DNA from 3 places in the Pectobacterium versatile genome. Region 2 is predicted to be linked to each of the others. Evidence: predicted binding sites of a transcription regulator. Region 2 holds the regulator's gene; each other region holds the start of a gene.
The links. The regulator LexA, encoded in region 2, represses DNA repair genes until DNA is damaged. The targets are predictions, from matches to a motif close to TNCTGTATGTACATACAGNA.

Region 1: the regulator LexA is predicted to act here: its motif matches at 3,193-3,212, upstream of uvrA (excinuclease ABC subunit UvrA).
Region 3: the regulator LexA is predicted to act here: its motif matches at 3,193-3,212, upstream of sulA (SOS-induced cell division inhibitor SulA).

What each region holds. Positions count from the first base shown of each region.
Region 1 is NZ_CP034276.1:4,074,979-4,080,071, forward strand. It holds gene EIP93_RS18495 (secondary thiamine-phosphate synthase enzyme YjbQ) at 1-255, opposite strand, end outside; gene uvrA (excinuclease ABC subunit UvrA) at 271-3,105, opposite strand; gene ssb1 (single-stranded DNA-binding protein SSB1) at 3,350-3,895, shown strand; gene EIP93_RS18510 (hypothetical protein) at 4,543-4,824, shown strand; gene EIP93_RS18515 (RHS repeat domain-containing protein) at 5,003-5,093, shown strand, end outside.
Region 2 is NZ_CP034276.1:711,887-716,979, forward strand. It holds gene plsB (glycerol-3-phosphate 1-O-acyltransferase PlsB) at 1-1,928, opposite strand, end outside; gene EIP93_RS03280 (diacylglycerol kinase) at 2,057-2,422, shown strand; gene lexA (transcriptional repressor LexA) at 2,533-3,141, shown strand; gene EIP93_RS03290 (CsbD family protein) at 3,604-3,813, shown strand; gene zur (zinc uptake transcriptional repressor Zur) at 3,869-4,378, opposite strand; gene EIP93_RS03300 (pirin family protein) at 4,517-5,093, opposite strand, start outside.
Region 3 is NZ_CP034276.1:3,053,813-3,058,905, forward strand. It holds gene EIP93_RS13845 (YccF domain-containing protein) at 1-217, shown strand, start outside; gene yccS (YccS family putative transporter) at 238-2,373, shown strand; partial or broken gene EIP93_RS13855 (TfoX/Sxy family DNA transformation protein) at 2,390-3,011, opposite strand; gene sulA (SOS-induced cell division inhibitor SulA) at 3,234-3,740, shown strand; gene ompA (porin OmpA) at 4,103-5,093, shown strand, end outside.

The sequences.
Region 1 (5,093 bases), 1.6 Mb from region 2:
GCTACCTTCATACGTATGGCGGTAGTACGGTTCATCCTCCAGCACTAAGCGATTAAAGAAACTCTCGAAATCCTGCCGCACCGTAGGGTCGGCATTCTCGTTAATCGTCAGCGCTGCCGAGGTGTGCTTGATGAATATCTGCATCAACCCGACGTTTATCTGGCGCAGTGCGGTGACCTGCGCCAGTATCTCGTCGGTCACCAGATGGAAGCCTCTGCTTTTCGGCTTCAGGCGGATTTCATATTGCGTCCACATCGGAGTCCCCTGCTATCAGGCTTCACGCGCCAGAATAGGTCGCAGGAAGCGCGCAGTGTGAGACTGTTCGCACTCCGCCACCGTTTCCGGCGTGCCGGAGACTAGAATTTCTCCGCCGCCGCTGCCGCCTTCCGGCCCTAAGTCGACAATCCAGTCCGCCGTTTTAATCACATCCAGATTGTGTTCAATCACCACGATGGTATTGCCCTGATCGCGCAACTGATGCAGAACGGTAAGAAGCTGCTGAATATCGGCAAAGTGCAGGCCGGTTGTCGGTTCGTCGAGAATATACAGCGTCTGCCCGGTGCCGCGTTTCGACAGCTCGCGCGACAGTTTCACACGCTGCGCTTCCCCACCGGATAGCGTGGTGGCCGACTGCCCAAGGCGAATGTAGGACAGGCCGACGTCGATCAGGGTTTGCAGTTTCCGCGCCAGCGCAGGAATGGCATCAAAGAACCCTCGCGCCTCTTCAATGGTCATATCCAGCACTTCATGAATGCCTTTGCCTTTGTATTGAATCTCCAGCGTTTCGCGGTTATAGCGCTTGCCTTTGCACTGGTCACACGGCACATAGACATCCGGCAGGAAGTGCATTTCGACCTTAATCACGCCGTCGCCCTGACAGGCTTCGCAGCGCCCGCCGCGCACGTTAAAGCTGAAACGGCCGGGGTTGTAGCCACGAGTACGGGCTTCCGGCACGCCAGCAAACAGTTCACGAATCGGCGTGAAAATACCGGTATAAGTTGCGGGGTTAGAGCGCGGCGTACGGCCAATCGGGCTTTGATCAATATCGATCACCTTATCGAAATGCTCCAGTCCCTGAATCTCGCGGTGCGCGGCAGGCTCTACCAGCGTTGCACCGTTCAACTGGCGCTGCGCCAGTGGGAACAAGGTATCGTTGATAAGGGTCGATTTGCCCGATCCCGATACCCCAGTGATGCAGGTAAACAGCCCAACCGGCAGCGTCAGCGTGACGTCTTTCAGGTTGTTGCCCTTCGCACCAATCAGCTTGAGCACTTTGGTCGGATCCGCAGGCACGCGCTGCTTCGGTATTTCAATCTTGCGTTTACCGCTGAGGAACTGCCCCGTCAGCGAATCCGGCACCGCCATGATCTCTTCCATCGTGCCTTCTGCGACAATCTGCCCGCCATGCACGCCCGCGCCGGGGCCGATATCAATCACATGGTCAGCGGCACGAATCGCGTCTTCATCATGCTCAACCACAATGACGGTATTGCCCAGATTACGCAGGTGAATCAGGGTTTCCAGCAGGCGCTCGTTATCACGCTGATGCAGGCCGATAGACGGTTCATCCAGTACGTACATCACGCCAACCAGCCCGGCACCGATCTGGCTTGCCAGACGAATGCGCTGCGCCTCGCCGCCGGACAGCGTTTCCGCCGAACGGGAGAGTGACAAATAGTTCAGCCCGACATTCACCAGAAACTTGAGTCGATCGCCGATCTCTTTTAGCACTTTCTCGGCGATTTGGGCGCGTTGCCCGCTGAGCTTCATATTCTGGAAAAACGTCATCGCATGGCCGATGCTCATATCGGAAATCTGCGGCAGCGTCGTCTGCTCGACAAACACGTTACGCGCTTCTTCACGCAGACGCGTTCCGCCACAGCTGGCGCAGGAACGGTTACTGATGAATTTCGCCAGCTCTTCGCGCACCGCCGTGGATTCCGTCTCTTTATAACGGCGCTCCATGTTGTGCAGCACGCCTTCGAACGGATGGCGACGTATCGAGGTGTCGCCGCGATCGTTGATATATTTGAATTCGACGTTCTCTTTACCGGAGCCGTACAGGATCACTTTCTGAACCGCGGCGCTCAGGCTTTCAAACGGGGCATCGACGTCAAATTTGTAGTGCTCTGCCAGTGAGCGCAGCATTTGAAAATAGTAGAAGTTGCGGCGATCCCAGCCGCGAATCGCGCCGCCTGCCAGCGACAGCTCGGCATTTTGCACCACGCGGGACGGATCGAAGAACTGCTGTACACCCAGACCATCACAGCTTGGGCACGCGCCCGCCGGGTTATTGAACGAGAACATGCGCGGTTCCAGCTCATGCATGCTGTAGCCACACACCGGACAGGCAAAGTTCGCCGAGAACAGCAGTTCAGGCTGCGTCGGGTCGTCCATATCCGCGACCACCACGCTACCACCAGACAGATCCAGCGCGGTTTCGAATGACTCCGCCAGCCGCTGCGCCAAATCGTCGCGCACTTTAAACCGGTCAACGACAACTTCAATAGTGTGCTTTTTCTGTAATTCCAGCTTCGGCGGATCGGACAGATCGCACACTTCGCCGTCGATACGGGCGCGGATATAGCCCTGTGACGCCAGGTTTTCCAGCGTCTTGCTGTGTTCGCCTTTGCGATCTTTCACAATCGGCGCCAGCAGCATCAGGCGTTTGCCTTCCGGCTGCGCCAGCACGTTGTCGACCATCTGGCTGACCGTTTGCGCATCCAGCGGCACATCGTGCTCTGGGCAGCGCGGCTCACCCACGCGAGCAAACAGCAAACGCAGGTAGTCATGAATTTCGGTAATCGTCCCGACCGTGGAACGCGGGTTATGCGAGGTGGATTTCTGTTCGATAGAGATGGCGGGCGATAGCCCTTCTATATGATCGACGTCCGGTTTTTCCATCAGCGACAGGAACTGACGGGCGTAGGCGGAGAGTGATTCCACATAGCGCCGCTGCCCTTCGGCATACAGCGTGTCAAACGCCAGCGATGACTTACCCGAACCAGACAGACCGGTGATTACGATCAGTTTGTCACGAGGGATTATCAGGTTGATATTCTTGAGATTATGGGTACGAGCACCACGAACTTCGATCTTATCCATTCACACACTTCCCGGAATAAAAACGGTTTGTCATCGCCTCTCGAACGGAGAGAACCGGTACGAAACGAGCAATTATGGCACAAAAAAAACTGAATGGATATCCAGTATTAAACCCGTTTACCTTGCAAACGCTGCAAATATTACTTTCATTTCGGAAGCCATTTCGCAGGTATGATACAAATGTGTATCATGATAAAATTGATCGTTTAGACTTACATAAATTGATTCATCAGGAGACACGAGCATGGCCAGCAGAGGCGTTAATAAAGTGATTCTTGTCGGGAATCTGGGTCAAGACCCGGAAGTCCGCTATATGCCGAATGGTGGTGCAGTTGCCAACATCACGCTGGCTACGTCGGAAAGCTGGCGTGACAAGCAAACCGGTGAGCAGAAAGAGAAGACCGAGTGGCACCGTGTGGTTCTGTTCGGCAAACTGGCAGAAGTCGCAGGCGAATACCTGCGCAAAGGCTCTCAGGTTTACATCGAAGGCGCACTGCAAACCCGTAAATGGGCCGATCAGGCTGGCGTAGAACGTTACACCACAGAAGTAGTTGTTAACGTCGGCGGCACCATGCAAATGCTGGGTGGACGCCAGAGCGGCGGCGCACCAGCAGGCGGTGGCAGTGCAGGTGGCGGCCAGCAACAAGGCGGTTGGGGTCAACCTCAGCAGCCGCAGGGCGGCAACCAGTTCAGCGGCGGCGCGCAATCTCAGCAGCGCCCGGCACAGAACAGCGCTCCAGCGCAAAGCAACGAACCACCAATGGATTTCGACGACGACATTCCGTTTTAAAGTTGACCTTAGTAATTATTTTCAGTAATTCCATTAAAAGCCTCGTTTCTTGCGAGGCTTTTTTATAAAAATCTACGTAGCGAAGATTTGCACGACCAACCATTTTTATAATTGATAATTTTTTATTTTTATTAGATTCCCAGAAATTTAAACACCTATTAAAAAAAATTAAATATACCCGTCATACTTCAATTTGCATGTGCGTTGGCTTCGCTCAGTCATACGAATCACTTACTTGAGTAAGCTCATCAGGATTCCCACACTTGTCGCCACCTGAAGCTCAAATTATTTAGAGTATATATCCTATCTAATAAAAAACACTGACAGTATATTATTATCAATGAAATAATGATCACATTAACAAACCGACATTCACTCAAACAACAAAGTAAATAAAATAAACAAAAACAGTGAATTAAATATTTTCATTCAACATTACACTTAGACACATTGACAGGTGAAATTATTTACCTATAACTTATATCACGAGTTTTTCATTGAGTTCACCAACAATACCCTGCATTACTATTTACCAAGAAGTGCACATTAACACCTAAAATAATTTGAGTTGCATAAACGCGAAAAATTAACGTAATTGCAGCTTGAAGTATGACGGGTATACTCATTTATCAATTGAGGTTTAAATTATGCCTAATACTAAATTTTCCGTTGTCAGTGTTAATTCCGGTTCAACTCAAAGCGTTGAATTTGGTACACGTGTTATTAATGCGTCAGTAGCGGTTCAAGGTTTTAATGTTTCTTATGGGAATACCGATCATCATCTGAAAACTATGGATGTTTCCAGTGCGATTGCAGGAATCAGCGGTAGTCAGGTTACCGTGTCCGCAACTTGTTTTATGGAAGATAAATCAAATAACAAAGTTTCCGGCACGGTACGCGTTCTCATTATTGCCGAATGTGATTCTTAATTAACACACGACTTCGACACCTAGTTATCGCAGGCAGCCTTGCTGTCTGCGATAACTTTTTAATAGAAATTAAATAGCCATAACGAACTGGCAGTGCCATTAACGACCTCATCAAGCCAATAATCCATCCATTGATACATTACCCCTAGCGATGGCGTTCTATTTAAAGGATGCAAAAATGAGTGATAAAACGAATAGTCAAATACCTCAAATACGCCCAACACAGTTTGGTAATAGTGAAAATAATCTATTCACAGACAGCGTAAACC
Region 2 (5,093 bases):
ATCTGGCGCACGACTTCGTCAAGCGTAATCCGGCGATGATGGATGACGATGCTGGCGATCAGTGATGGCAAGACCAACAGATGCTGGATGTTATTGCGATAGTACGTCATCAGTACCGCCTGCTCGCGCGGCAGAATGATGATATCGCCAATGCTATCCTTTTCTACTTCAAACTTGTTCATACCCAGCGCGTGTTCCAGCAGTTCATCCGCTGTCTTCTTCGGTGCCGTAATATCTTTATGATAAGGCACCTGGCGCAGCAACTGCAGATAGCAATCCAGCTGCTCGTGCATTTGTTCGCGCGTCAGTGAACGCTGGCGCGAGGCTAATAAGGCCGTAGAGCACAGGTTCATCGCGTTTGCTGCCGCAGAATTGTTGATGCGCACCATGATATCCATAGAGATATCCTGCACCGTCGGCGTTAGCCAGCTTGGACGCTGTGCCTCGATGGGATCAATCGCGTCACGCCATTGCGGTACATGTTGGTTCAGATAGGTTGTCAGCGGGAGCGGTTCGCCGAAGTTCACATAACCCTGACCCAAATTACGCAGTTTGCGCAAACCGCGCACCATCTGCATAAAGCCTTCTTTTTCCTTCACCGCACCGCGCAGCTCTTTCGCATAGGTGCCGACTTCCATCACATGTTCGTAGCCGACATAAATCGGTACCAGCGTGATAGGGCGCGTACCGCCTCTGAGCATGGCTTGGATGGTCATCGCCAGCGTGCCGGTTTTCGGCTCTAACAGACGGCCCGTGCGTGAACGTCCGCCTTCCATGAAGTATTCAACCGAATAACCGCGGGCAAACAGCTCACCCAGATATTCACGGAAAATCGTGGAATAGAGCTTGTTGCCTTTGAAGGTACGGCGAATAAAGAACGCACCAAGACGGCGGAAGATCGGTCCTGCTGGCCAGAAATTAAGGTTGATGCCTGCGGCGATGTGCGGCGGCACTAAACCTTGATGGTACAGGACGTAGGACAGTAGCAGATAATCCATGTGGCTGCGATGGCAGGGCACATAGACAATGCCGTGACCATCCTGCGCCAGTTGGCGAACGCGTTCGGCGTTGTGGACGTTAATCCCCTGATAAAGGCGGTTCCATGTCCAGCTTAATACGCGATCCGACAGACGCACGGCCTCGTAGGAGAAATCGGCGGCGATTTCTTCCATCAGCGCAATCGCATTCTGCTGCGCTTTCTCATGAGAAATCTTCTTACTGCGCGCCTCATCGTCGACGGCTTTCTTGATCGCTTTGGAATCCAGCAGCTTGTTAAATAGCTCCTGACGCACCGGCAAGCGCGGTCCAACCGCCGCCAAACGCTGGCGGGAGAAATGCATACGTGCGACACGCGCCAGTTTGTGGGCTATGGTTTTGTCAGTGCCGTGCTCGGTCGCCATATAGCGTAGCGACACCGGGCTGGAGAAGCGGACAAAACTGTCGCGGCCTAGCCACAGGACGGCGAAGAATTTCTCGATACCGTTGAGCAACCGCAGGTGTGGTGCGGCCTGAGAGTGGCCTTCCCGACCCGGAGAGCGCCCAAACATCACGGAAACCGGCACCATCTGTACGTCTAAATCTGGATTGGCACGATGCAGGTCCAGATAGTCGTGGAACAGCTTGACGGATTTCTGCTTGGGAACGTAATAGCGGAAGACGCGCGGCCCGTCATTAATAAAGACGTGGCTAGGAAGTTCGACGCCATTGAATTCGAACGATAGCGAAGGATCGGGTAGCCCCAATGCCAGGCATTTCGCACGTAGCGTCAAGAGATCCGCCTGAGAGTTATAAGGCAGAACATAGAGTATAGGACGTGAGGGATCTAACCCCAACTCGACCACTGGATCTGCGGGAATAACTTTGCTTTTTACCAGCAATTTCAGTGGGAGATTCAATAATTTATAGTAAATTTTACGCCAACCTGACATAACAACGTGGAGCCTCTTGTTAGCAATGCGCCGCAAGGATACCAGAAACTGCGCTGGAGATCTGTGGTGATGAGACAACGTAGGTGCGTTAAAATGCGAATTATTTAGCGTATAAATATGGAGGATAAATGAATAAAGCAACGGGGATGACCCGGATTATTAAGGCGACCGGTTATTCCTTTAAGGGGCTGAAGCAGGCGTGGCAGCATGAGGCTGCGTTTCGTCAGGAAACGATACTGACCCTTGTCGGCGTGATTATCGCGTGTTTACTGCCGGTTACGCTGGTTGAAAAACTGCTGCTGATTGGGTCTGTGGTACTGATTATGCTGTTTGAGTTGGCTAATAGCGCCATTGAAGCGGTCGTCGATCGCATTGGTCTTGAGCACCACGAATTATCCGGTCGAGCGAAAGATATTGGGTCGGCCGCTGTCTTTGTTGCCATCTTGTTAGCTGCTGTCGTCTGGGGCAGCATCCTCTGGCAACATTTTGCCTGACGGCGCGCATAAATGAGTAAAAGTCAGGGGCTTTGCCGATATCGTCATTCCCAATTGTGCCTTACCTGTATATACTCACAGCAAGACTGTATAAACAACCAGGGGGCGGAATGAAAGTATTAACAGCAAGGCAGCAGCAGGTTTATGACCTGATCCGCGATCATATTGCGCAAACCGGAATGCCGCCAACGCGTGCGGAAATTGCTCAACAACTGGGGTTTCGCTCTCCTAATGCGGCTGAAGAACATCTGAAAGCGCTGGCCCGTAAAGGCGTGATTGAAATTGTATCGGGCGCTTCTCGTGGTATTCGTCTACTGATGGAAGAAGAGACGGGTATTCCTCTGGTTGGTCGCGTGGCCGCAGGTGAACCTCTGCTGGCACAGGAACACATCGAGTGTCGCTATCAGGTTGACCCTGCGATGTTCAAACCTAGCGCTGATTTTTTGCTGCGGGTGAGCGGCATGTCAATGAAAAATATCGGTATTATGGATGGTGATTTGCTGGCCGTGCATAAAACAGAAGATGTGCGCAATGGTCAGATTGTCGTCGCGCGTATTGACGATGAAGTGACGGTGAAACGCTTGAAGAAGCAGGGTAATACGGTACACCTCCTCGCTGAAAATGAAGAGTTTGCCCCTATTGTTGTCGATCTGCGTCAGCAAAGTTTTTCGATAGAAGGCTTAGCGGTTGGCGTGATTCGTAACAGCGACTGGAGCTAACCATTCGCAGAGATGCACTGCTCGTCTATCTGGGTCAGTGCATCATGTTCTGTATTCATCGTTTAGCGTTCTAATCTGCTGGTCATATATATTTAGTTACATTTCGCGCGCATTTTCTACGATCCCCATTACCCTTCTGTTTTTTCACTGCTTTTTGCGGTGATTTTCCCTTTCTCAACGTTCATGTTAGTCACAGATTCCTAATTTTTTATATTAGGTGAAATATTCGACTATAATTTTTATCAAGGTAAGCATTTTTATCTTGATTGATCGTTTGCCGATTGATCATTAGCCATCACATGTAGATAGCCCGGTAATCAAGGGAGACAGTGGCGAAGAGCACCGTCATGGTTCACAGAGTTATGATGCTGCTTACTGAATAAATCTATTTATCTGAAACTGACGCATAAGTCGGTAGTCACGATTTTTTATGCGCAATTCACCTAAGGTACGGAGATTCTTATGAATAAAGACCAAGCCAGCGGTAACTGGAAACAGTTTAAAGGTAAAGCGAAAGAGCAATGGGGCAAATTAACGGATGACGATCTGACGGTCATCGAAGGTAAACGTGACCAACTTGTGGGGAGAATCCAGGAGCGTTACGGGTACGCAAAAGAAGCGGCAGAGAAAGAAGTGAAACACTGGGAAGAGCACCACAAATATCACTGGTAGCTATCACTGGTAACAAAGGTGATGTCTCTCCACAGAGAAAACGATAGCCCTTGGGCTATCGTTTTTTAATGGGAACAGTATGGTCGTGATCGCAATGATCCGGCTGTTTGCATGATGCAACTTCCTGACAGCCTCCGCACAACCCGTGTGCTTCCACTACGCTGTGACGCAGCGTAAACCCTGACTGCTGGGCCAGACTACGCAGCGTTTCTTCCACACCTTCTGTTTGACGTTCTGTGACTTGCCCGCAGCGGTCGCAGATGAAAAGGGCAGACGTGTGGCTGTGGTCTTCGATATGGTGACACAGCACGTAGCTGTTGTTTGATTCGACGCGATGAATAAAGCCTTGTTCCAGCAAAAAATCCAGCGCGCGATAGACAGTCGGCGGTTTCGCCTGAGGTTCTGAAACGCGTAGCAGGTCCAGCAGGTCATAAGCGCTGATAGCACCAGACTGCTGTGCCATAAGGCGTAAAACCTCTAACCGCTGTGGTGTGAGACGCACAGCGCGCTGCTGACAAATCTGTTCAGCCTGGGCAAGAAGTTTGTCCTGTTTGGTTGAATCCATTGTCATATCACCCTGACGCATTGAGGAACAAGACGGATATCTTACCACGACTGAATAAAAACGCCGAACTGGCGGCGTTTTCCTGCGAAAACAGCTCCCTGAAAAAACAACTCTCTGTAAAAACAATGGACAGAAGCGCTACACAACCAGATCGATGAGCAGCGCCCGCAAAGGCGACTCTGCTTGTAGCGTCAACGCCGTTTCTTCCTTAATGAAGGCTCCGTCGCCGCAGTGCAGTGTTTCACTGTTCTGGCCGCCTTTTACCGCCATCGAGCCGTGAATCAGTTGGAGATATGCCTGATTCCCCTGTAGCGCGATCGTGCTTTGCTCATTCTGCTGGAGGTCGACATGATGAACCCAAACCTGCTGGCGCAGTTGCAGGCTATGGTGTTCACCTTCCGGTGAGGCAAGCAGAGTATGGTTGGCTGAATTCAACCCCATGCGCTGCAACGGGCTGTTCTCTCGGGTCTGGCAGGCATTCAGCCATAATTGCAGACGCGTCAGCGGCTTAGTGGCGCTGGTATTATGTTCGCTATAGCTGACGTTTGGCTGAGTAGCGAGCAGCAACACATCTCCGGCTTTAGCCTGAATGTGGCAACCGTTGCTGTCGCGGTATTCCGCTTCGCCCTGAAGAATGATGTTCAGAATATCAACCCGTGGGTAGGTTCGCGGCTGGAATGATGCCCCCGGAGCCAAGACTTCCTGATTGAGCACG
Region 3 (5,093 bases), 2.3 Mb from region 2:
GCTGAATATCTTCTGGTTCATATTCTTTGGCTGGTGGCTTTGCCTGTCGCACATCATTACCGGTATCGCACAGTGTATTACGATCATTGGTATTCCTGTCGGCCTCGCCAATTTTAAAATTGCCGCCATCGCGCTGTGGCCTGTAGGGCGTCGCGTGGTTTCCGTCGAACTGGCGCAGGCTGCGCGGGAAAACAATGCCCGCCGCCACTTTCGCTAACGGCATATAAGGATATTACGTTGCTCACCTTCACCCCGGGAATTCGCCGCTATGTGTATAACAGCAGTTGGCTGTATACCATCCGTATCCTCATTGCACTGAGTGGTGCGGCGGCCGTTCCCTGGTGGCTGGGGCAGCCAACATCAACAATTCCCGTCACGCTTGGCGTCGTCGCGGCCGCCCTCACCGACCTTGACGATCGCCTCACTGGACGTCTGCGTAATTTGTTCATTACGCTGGCCTGCTTTTTTGTCGCTTCCGTTTCGATCGAATTGCTTTTCCCCCATCCCTGGCTGTTTGGCCTTGGTCTGGCGGTATCGACCTGCGGCTTTATTCTGCTCGGTGCATTAGGGCAGCGCTATGCAACCATCGCATTCGGCGCGCTGCTGATCGCGATTTACACCATGCTGGGCATATCCCTTTACGACAACTGGTATCAGCAGCCCATCATGCTGCTGATCGGGGCCTCCTGGTACAACCTGCTGACGCTATTCGGCCATCTGATATTCCCCATCCGCCCGTTGCAGGATAACCTCGCGCAGTGTTATCAGCAGTTGGCTCGCTATCTGGATGCCAAAGCCAACCTCTTCGATCCCGATATTGAAGAAGAAACCGACAAGCCCCTCATTGACGTCGCGATGGCAAACAGCCAACTGGTTGCGACACTCAACCAGACCAAGTCATCGCTGCTAACACGTCTGCGTGGCGATCGCGGCCAGCGCGGAACGCGTCAAACGCTGCACTACTATTTTGTCGCGCAGGATATTCACGAACGGGCCAGCTCATCGCATGTTTACTATCCGCAATTGCGTGAGAAACTGCGCTATAGCGACGTCCTATTTCGCTTTCAGCGTCTGCTGAGTAGGCAGGCCAAAGCCTGTCAGCAGTTGTCGCAATCCATTCTGCTGCACCAAAAATATCAGCATGACGGCCGCATTGAGCGGGCTTTTGTGCATCTTGAATCCGCTATTGCACGTATCGCTGCCAACAACATGGCAGACGCCGCACAAATCAAAGCGCTCACCTATCTCTTGAATAATCTGCGCGCCATTGATGCCCAGTTGGCGACGATCGAATCTGAACAGGCTATTGAGAAAGAAAACAACCCGGAAAACACGCTGGCAGATGACAAAATCACGGGGTGGAGCGACATCCGCTTGCGCATTAGCCGCCACCTGACACCGCAGTCAGCACTGTTTCGGCATGCCATCCGTATGTCCGTGTTGCTCTGTAGCGGCTATGCATTGATTCAGGTCACGGGCTTGCAACACGGTTATTGGATTCTACTCACCAGCCTGTTTGTTTGTCAGCCCAACTATAACGCCACTCGGCGGCGGCTGACGTTGAGAATTATCGGGACATTGACCGGTATTTTACTCGGTCTGCCCATCCTGTACTTCGTTCCTTCGCTGGAAGGACAACTGACGTTGATCGTTATCAGTGGCGTACTGTTTTTCGCCTTTCGCAACGTGCAGTACGCCCACGCGACCATGTTTATTACGCTGCTTGTCCTGCTCTGTTTCAACCTGTTGGGTGAAGGCTTTGACGTTGCGGTGCCACGTATTATTGATACCCTACTCGGGTGTGCCATTGCATGGGCTGCTGTCAGTTTTATTTGGCCGGACTGGCGTTTTCGCGGTCTGCCAACCGTCATCAATAAGACATTGGACGCCAACTGCCGTTATCTTGATGCGATCATGGTTCAATATTATCAGGGGAAAGATAATAGCTTGCCTTATCGCATTGCTCGTCGCGATGCGCATAACTGCGATGCAGAGCTGGCATCCGTCGTGTCGAATATGTCCTCAGAGCCCCATGCGACCAGAAGTAAGCTGGACAACGCATTCCGCTTCATGTGCCTGAATCATACGTTACTAAGCTATATTTCGACGCTCGGCGCACATCGCGGGAAAATTACCTCAACGGAAACGCTGCAATTGCTGGATGATGCCGTCTGTCATGTTGATGATGCGCTACACTGCAGCGAAGAGGAAAGTTTACGTATCAATCAGGGATTGAAAACCATTACCGCCAGCCTTCAATCCCTTTCACCCGAGTCAGACAGTAAAGAATCATTAATTATTCAGCAAATCGGCCTGCTGATCGGTCTCTTACCTGAACTCGTACAGCTAAAAAATGACATGATGACACAGTAAAAATATGACGTATCTCTTAGTGCTTTGGCCCTTTGGAGACGGTATTGTTTTTATACCATTCCAACAGTTCATTGCGGATACCGCGAGGGAGTGCCGCCTGATGTGTACCACAAATTGCACCAGCAAGCGCCAATAGCACATTCACACTCAGATTAGCCCGAACCTTCCGCAACTTGAGATAGCTGTTTTTTGCACCGTAATGCTGTAACTCATCGACATTCTTGATCCCCGCTTTCCACAGCAGCCGTTCGATATCATGGTTAAGATTCGGGAGATCCTTTAACCGCCCGTTGGCACTTCTGACTGCTTGATCATACTGCGCGCCTCCCAGCGCCAGATGGGCGAAATACAGTAGCTGCTCAGATTCTTGCCATAATGCCTCATCGACAAGAAAGTAATTCAACGGAACAGGCATGCCGCGCTTGGTATAAATCAGATTAGGCATATCACGCTGTTGAAAATATTTTTCATCCTTCTTACTGGCGCGCAGATAAAGTTCCCCTTCCGACACCAGTCCAAAAATCGTTTTATTTGCTGCGATGCTGTAGCCACCAAATTGGGAACGTGAAGTAATGTCCCCCCAAAGATGAAAAAGACTGCTGAGATTGCAAAATCCTTTTTTTGCATAATTGCTTCATTGCCGTAATCCTTAGTATTGAAATGATCTCTTCCTGAACAATTAAAATATTCGTAGCAGGAACAAATAATTAACCACAGCTCCGAGGTGGCTTCAAACAGTAAATGTGTTTACTGTCTCTTGCATAAGAAATATGCGAAGCGCTTTCAAAAAATCAGGTTGATTTTCACGCACACAGCATATACTGTATGTTCATACAGTAATACTATGGGTAGAACTCATTATGCGTACACAATCAATCCGCTCTCACAACATCGAGCCATCATCGTTTTCTGCAAATCAACACTCTGCGGAGCCCTCGGTTGCCACAGGTGGAATTATCAGCGAAATCGTGTACAACGCCGATCAGCCCATAGTCACACACCTGTTATTACCGCTCTTACAGCAGCTAGGCACGCAGTCTCGGTGGCTGTTATGGCTTTCGCCTCAGCAAAAATTGAGCCGCCCTTGGGTACAGCAATCTGGGCTCCCGCTGGATAAAATGGTGCAACTCCACCACATCAATCCGCTGTTTACGGTTGATGCCATGGAAAGAGCCTTGCTGACAGGGAATTACAGCGCTGTTTTATGCTGGTTACCGCACGAATTGACGGAAGAAGAGAAGGTTCGGTTGCGGCACGCCGCACAGGCAGGAAATACGTATGGCTTTATTATGCGGCCAGAAAGTGCTGGCGGTGACGCCTATAGACTGTTTCCTAGCCTTAAAATTCATTCGACATTGTATCATTAAGTAAATTAAGAATTTTCTCAGCCCCTTCAGGTTATATGTCTTATCAATCGCCGCAGAGCGGTATTCTGCGGGCTTTTTGGGTGTATTTAATACAGCTAAAAGGCGTAAGATCTGTCAAAAGCATCTACTATTTGTTAGCAAGTATGTATGAATCGTGCGATTTTCTTATGACGTAAATCACATCATACTTGTAACTTTCTCACTACGTTGTAGACTTTAACTCGCTGGAGTTGCTCTTTTATAACGTCAGTTGACTGACAGTGAGTCATAAATAAGGGCAAAGTCTCCGACCAAAGGATTTTAACCAAAGGTTTATTAGCCCTCCGGGTTAATTGCCGATTTGGATGATAATGAGGCGTAAAATGAAAAAAACAGCTATCGCAGTTGCAGTGGCACTGGCTAGCTTCGCGACCGTCGCGCAAGCAGCTCCTAAAGACAATACCTGGTACACCGGTGGTAAACTGGGTGTGTCTCAATTCCACGATACTGGTTTCTACGGAAATGGTTACACTGGTGTCAACAACAACCCAATCAAAAGCAAGTTAGGCGCTGGTGCATTTGTTGGTTATCAAGCCAACCCGTACCTGGGCTTTGAAATGGGCTACGATTGGTTGGGCCGCATGAAGTATGCAGGTTCTACTGCTAACCCAGCAGACAGTGCGAGCTTAAAGGCACAGGGCATCCAACTGGCCGCTAAACTGAGCTACCCAGTTCTGCCTGATCTGGACGTTTATACTCGTCTGGGTGGTATGGTATGGCGCGCTGACAGCCATGCAGCTACGTCAGTAAACACTGGTACAAGAGCTGACATCAACAACGACGACACTGGCGTTTCCCCGCTGGCTGCAATCGGTGTTGAATACGCTATCGACAAAAACTGGGCTACTCGTGTTGACTACCAGTGGGTAAGCAACATTGGTGACGCTGGTACCGTTGGTGCGCGTCCAGACAACATGCTGATGAGCGTTGGCCTGTCTTACCGCTTCGGCCAAGATGACCGCGTAGCGCCAGTTGTTGCTCCGGCTCCAACTCCAGCTCCAGCTCCAGTTGTTGAAACCAAGCGTTTCACGCTGAAATCTGACGTCCTGTTCAACTTCAACAAAGCAACGCTGAAAGCAGAAGGCCAGCAATCACTGGATCAACTGTACACCCAGCTGAGCTCTCTGGATCCGAAAGACGGTTCCGTTGTTGTTCTGGGCTTCACTGACCGTTTAGGTTCAGAGCAATACAACCAAGCCCTGTCTGAAAAACGTGCACAGAGCGTAGTTGATTACCTGGTTTCTAAAGGTATCCCTGCGAACAAAGTCTCTGCTCGTGGTCTGGGTAAATCTCAACCAGTTACGGGTTCTACCT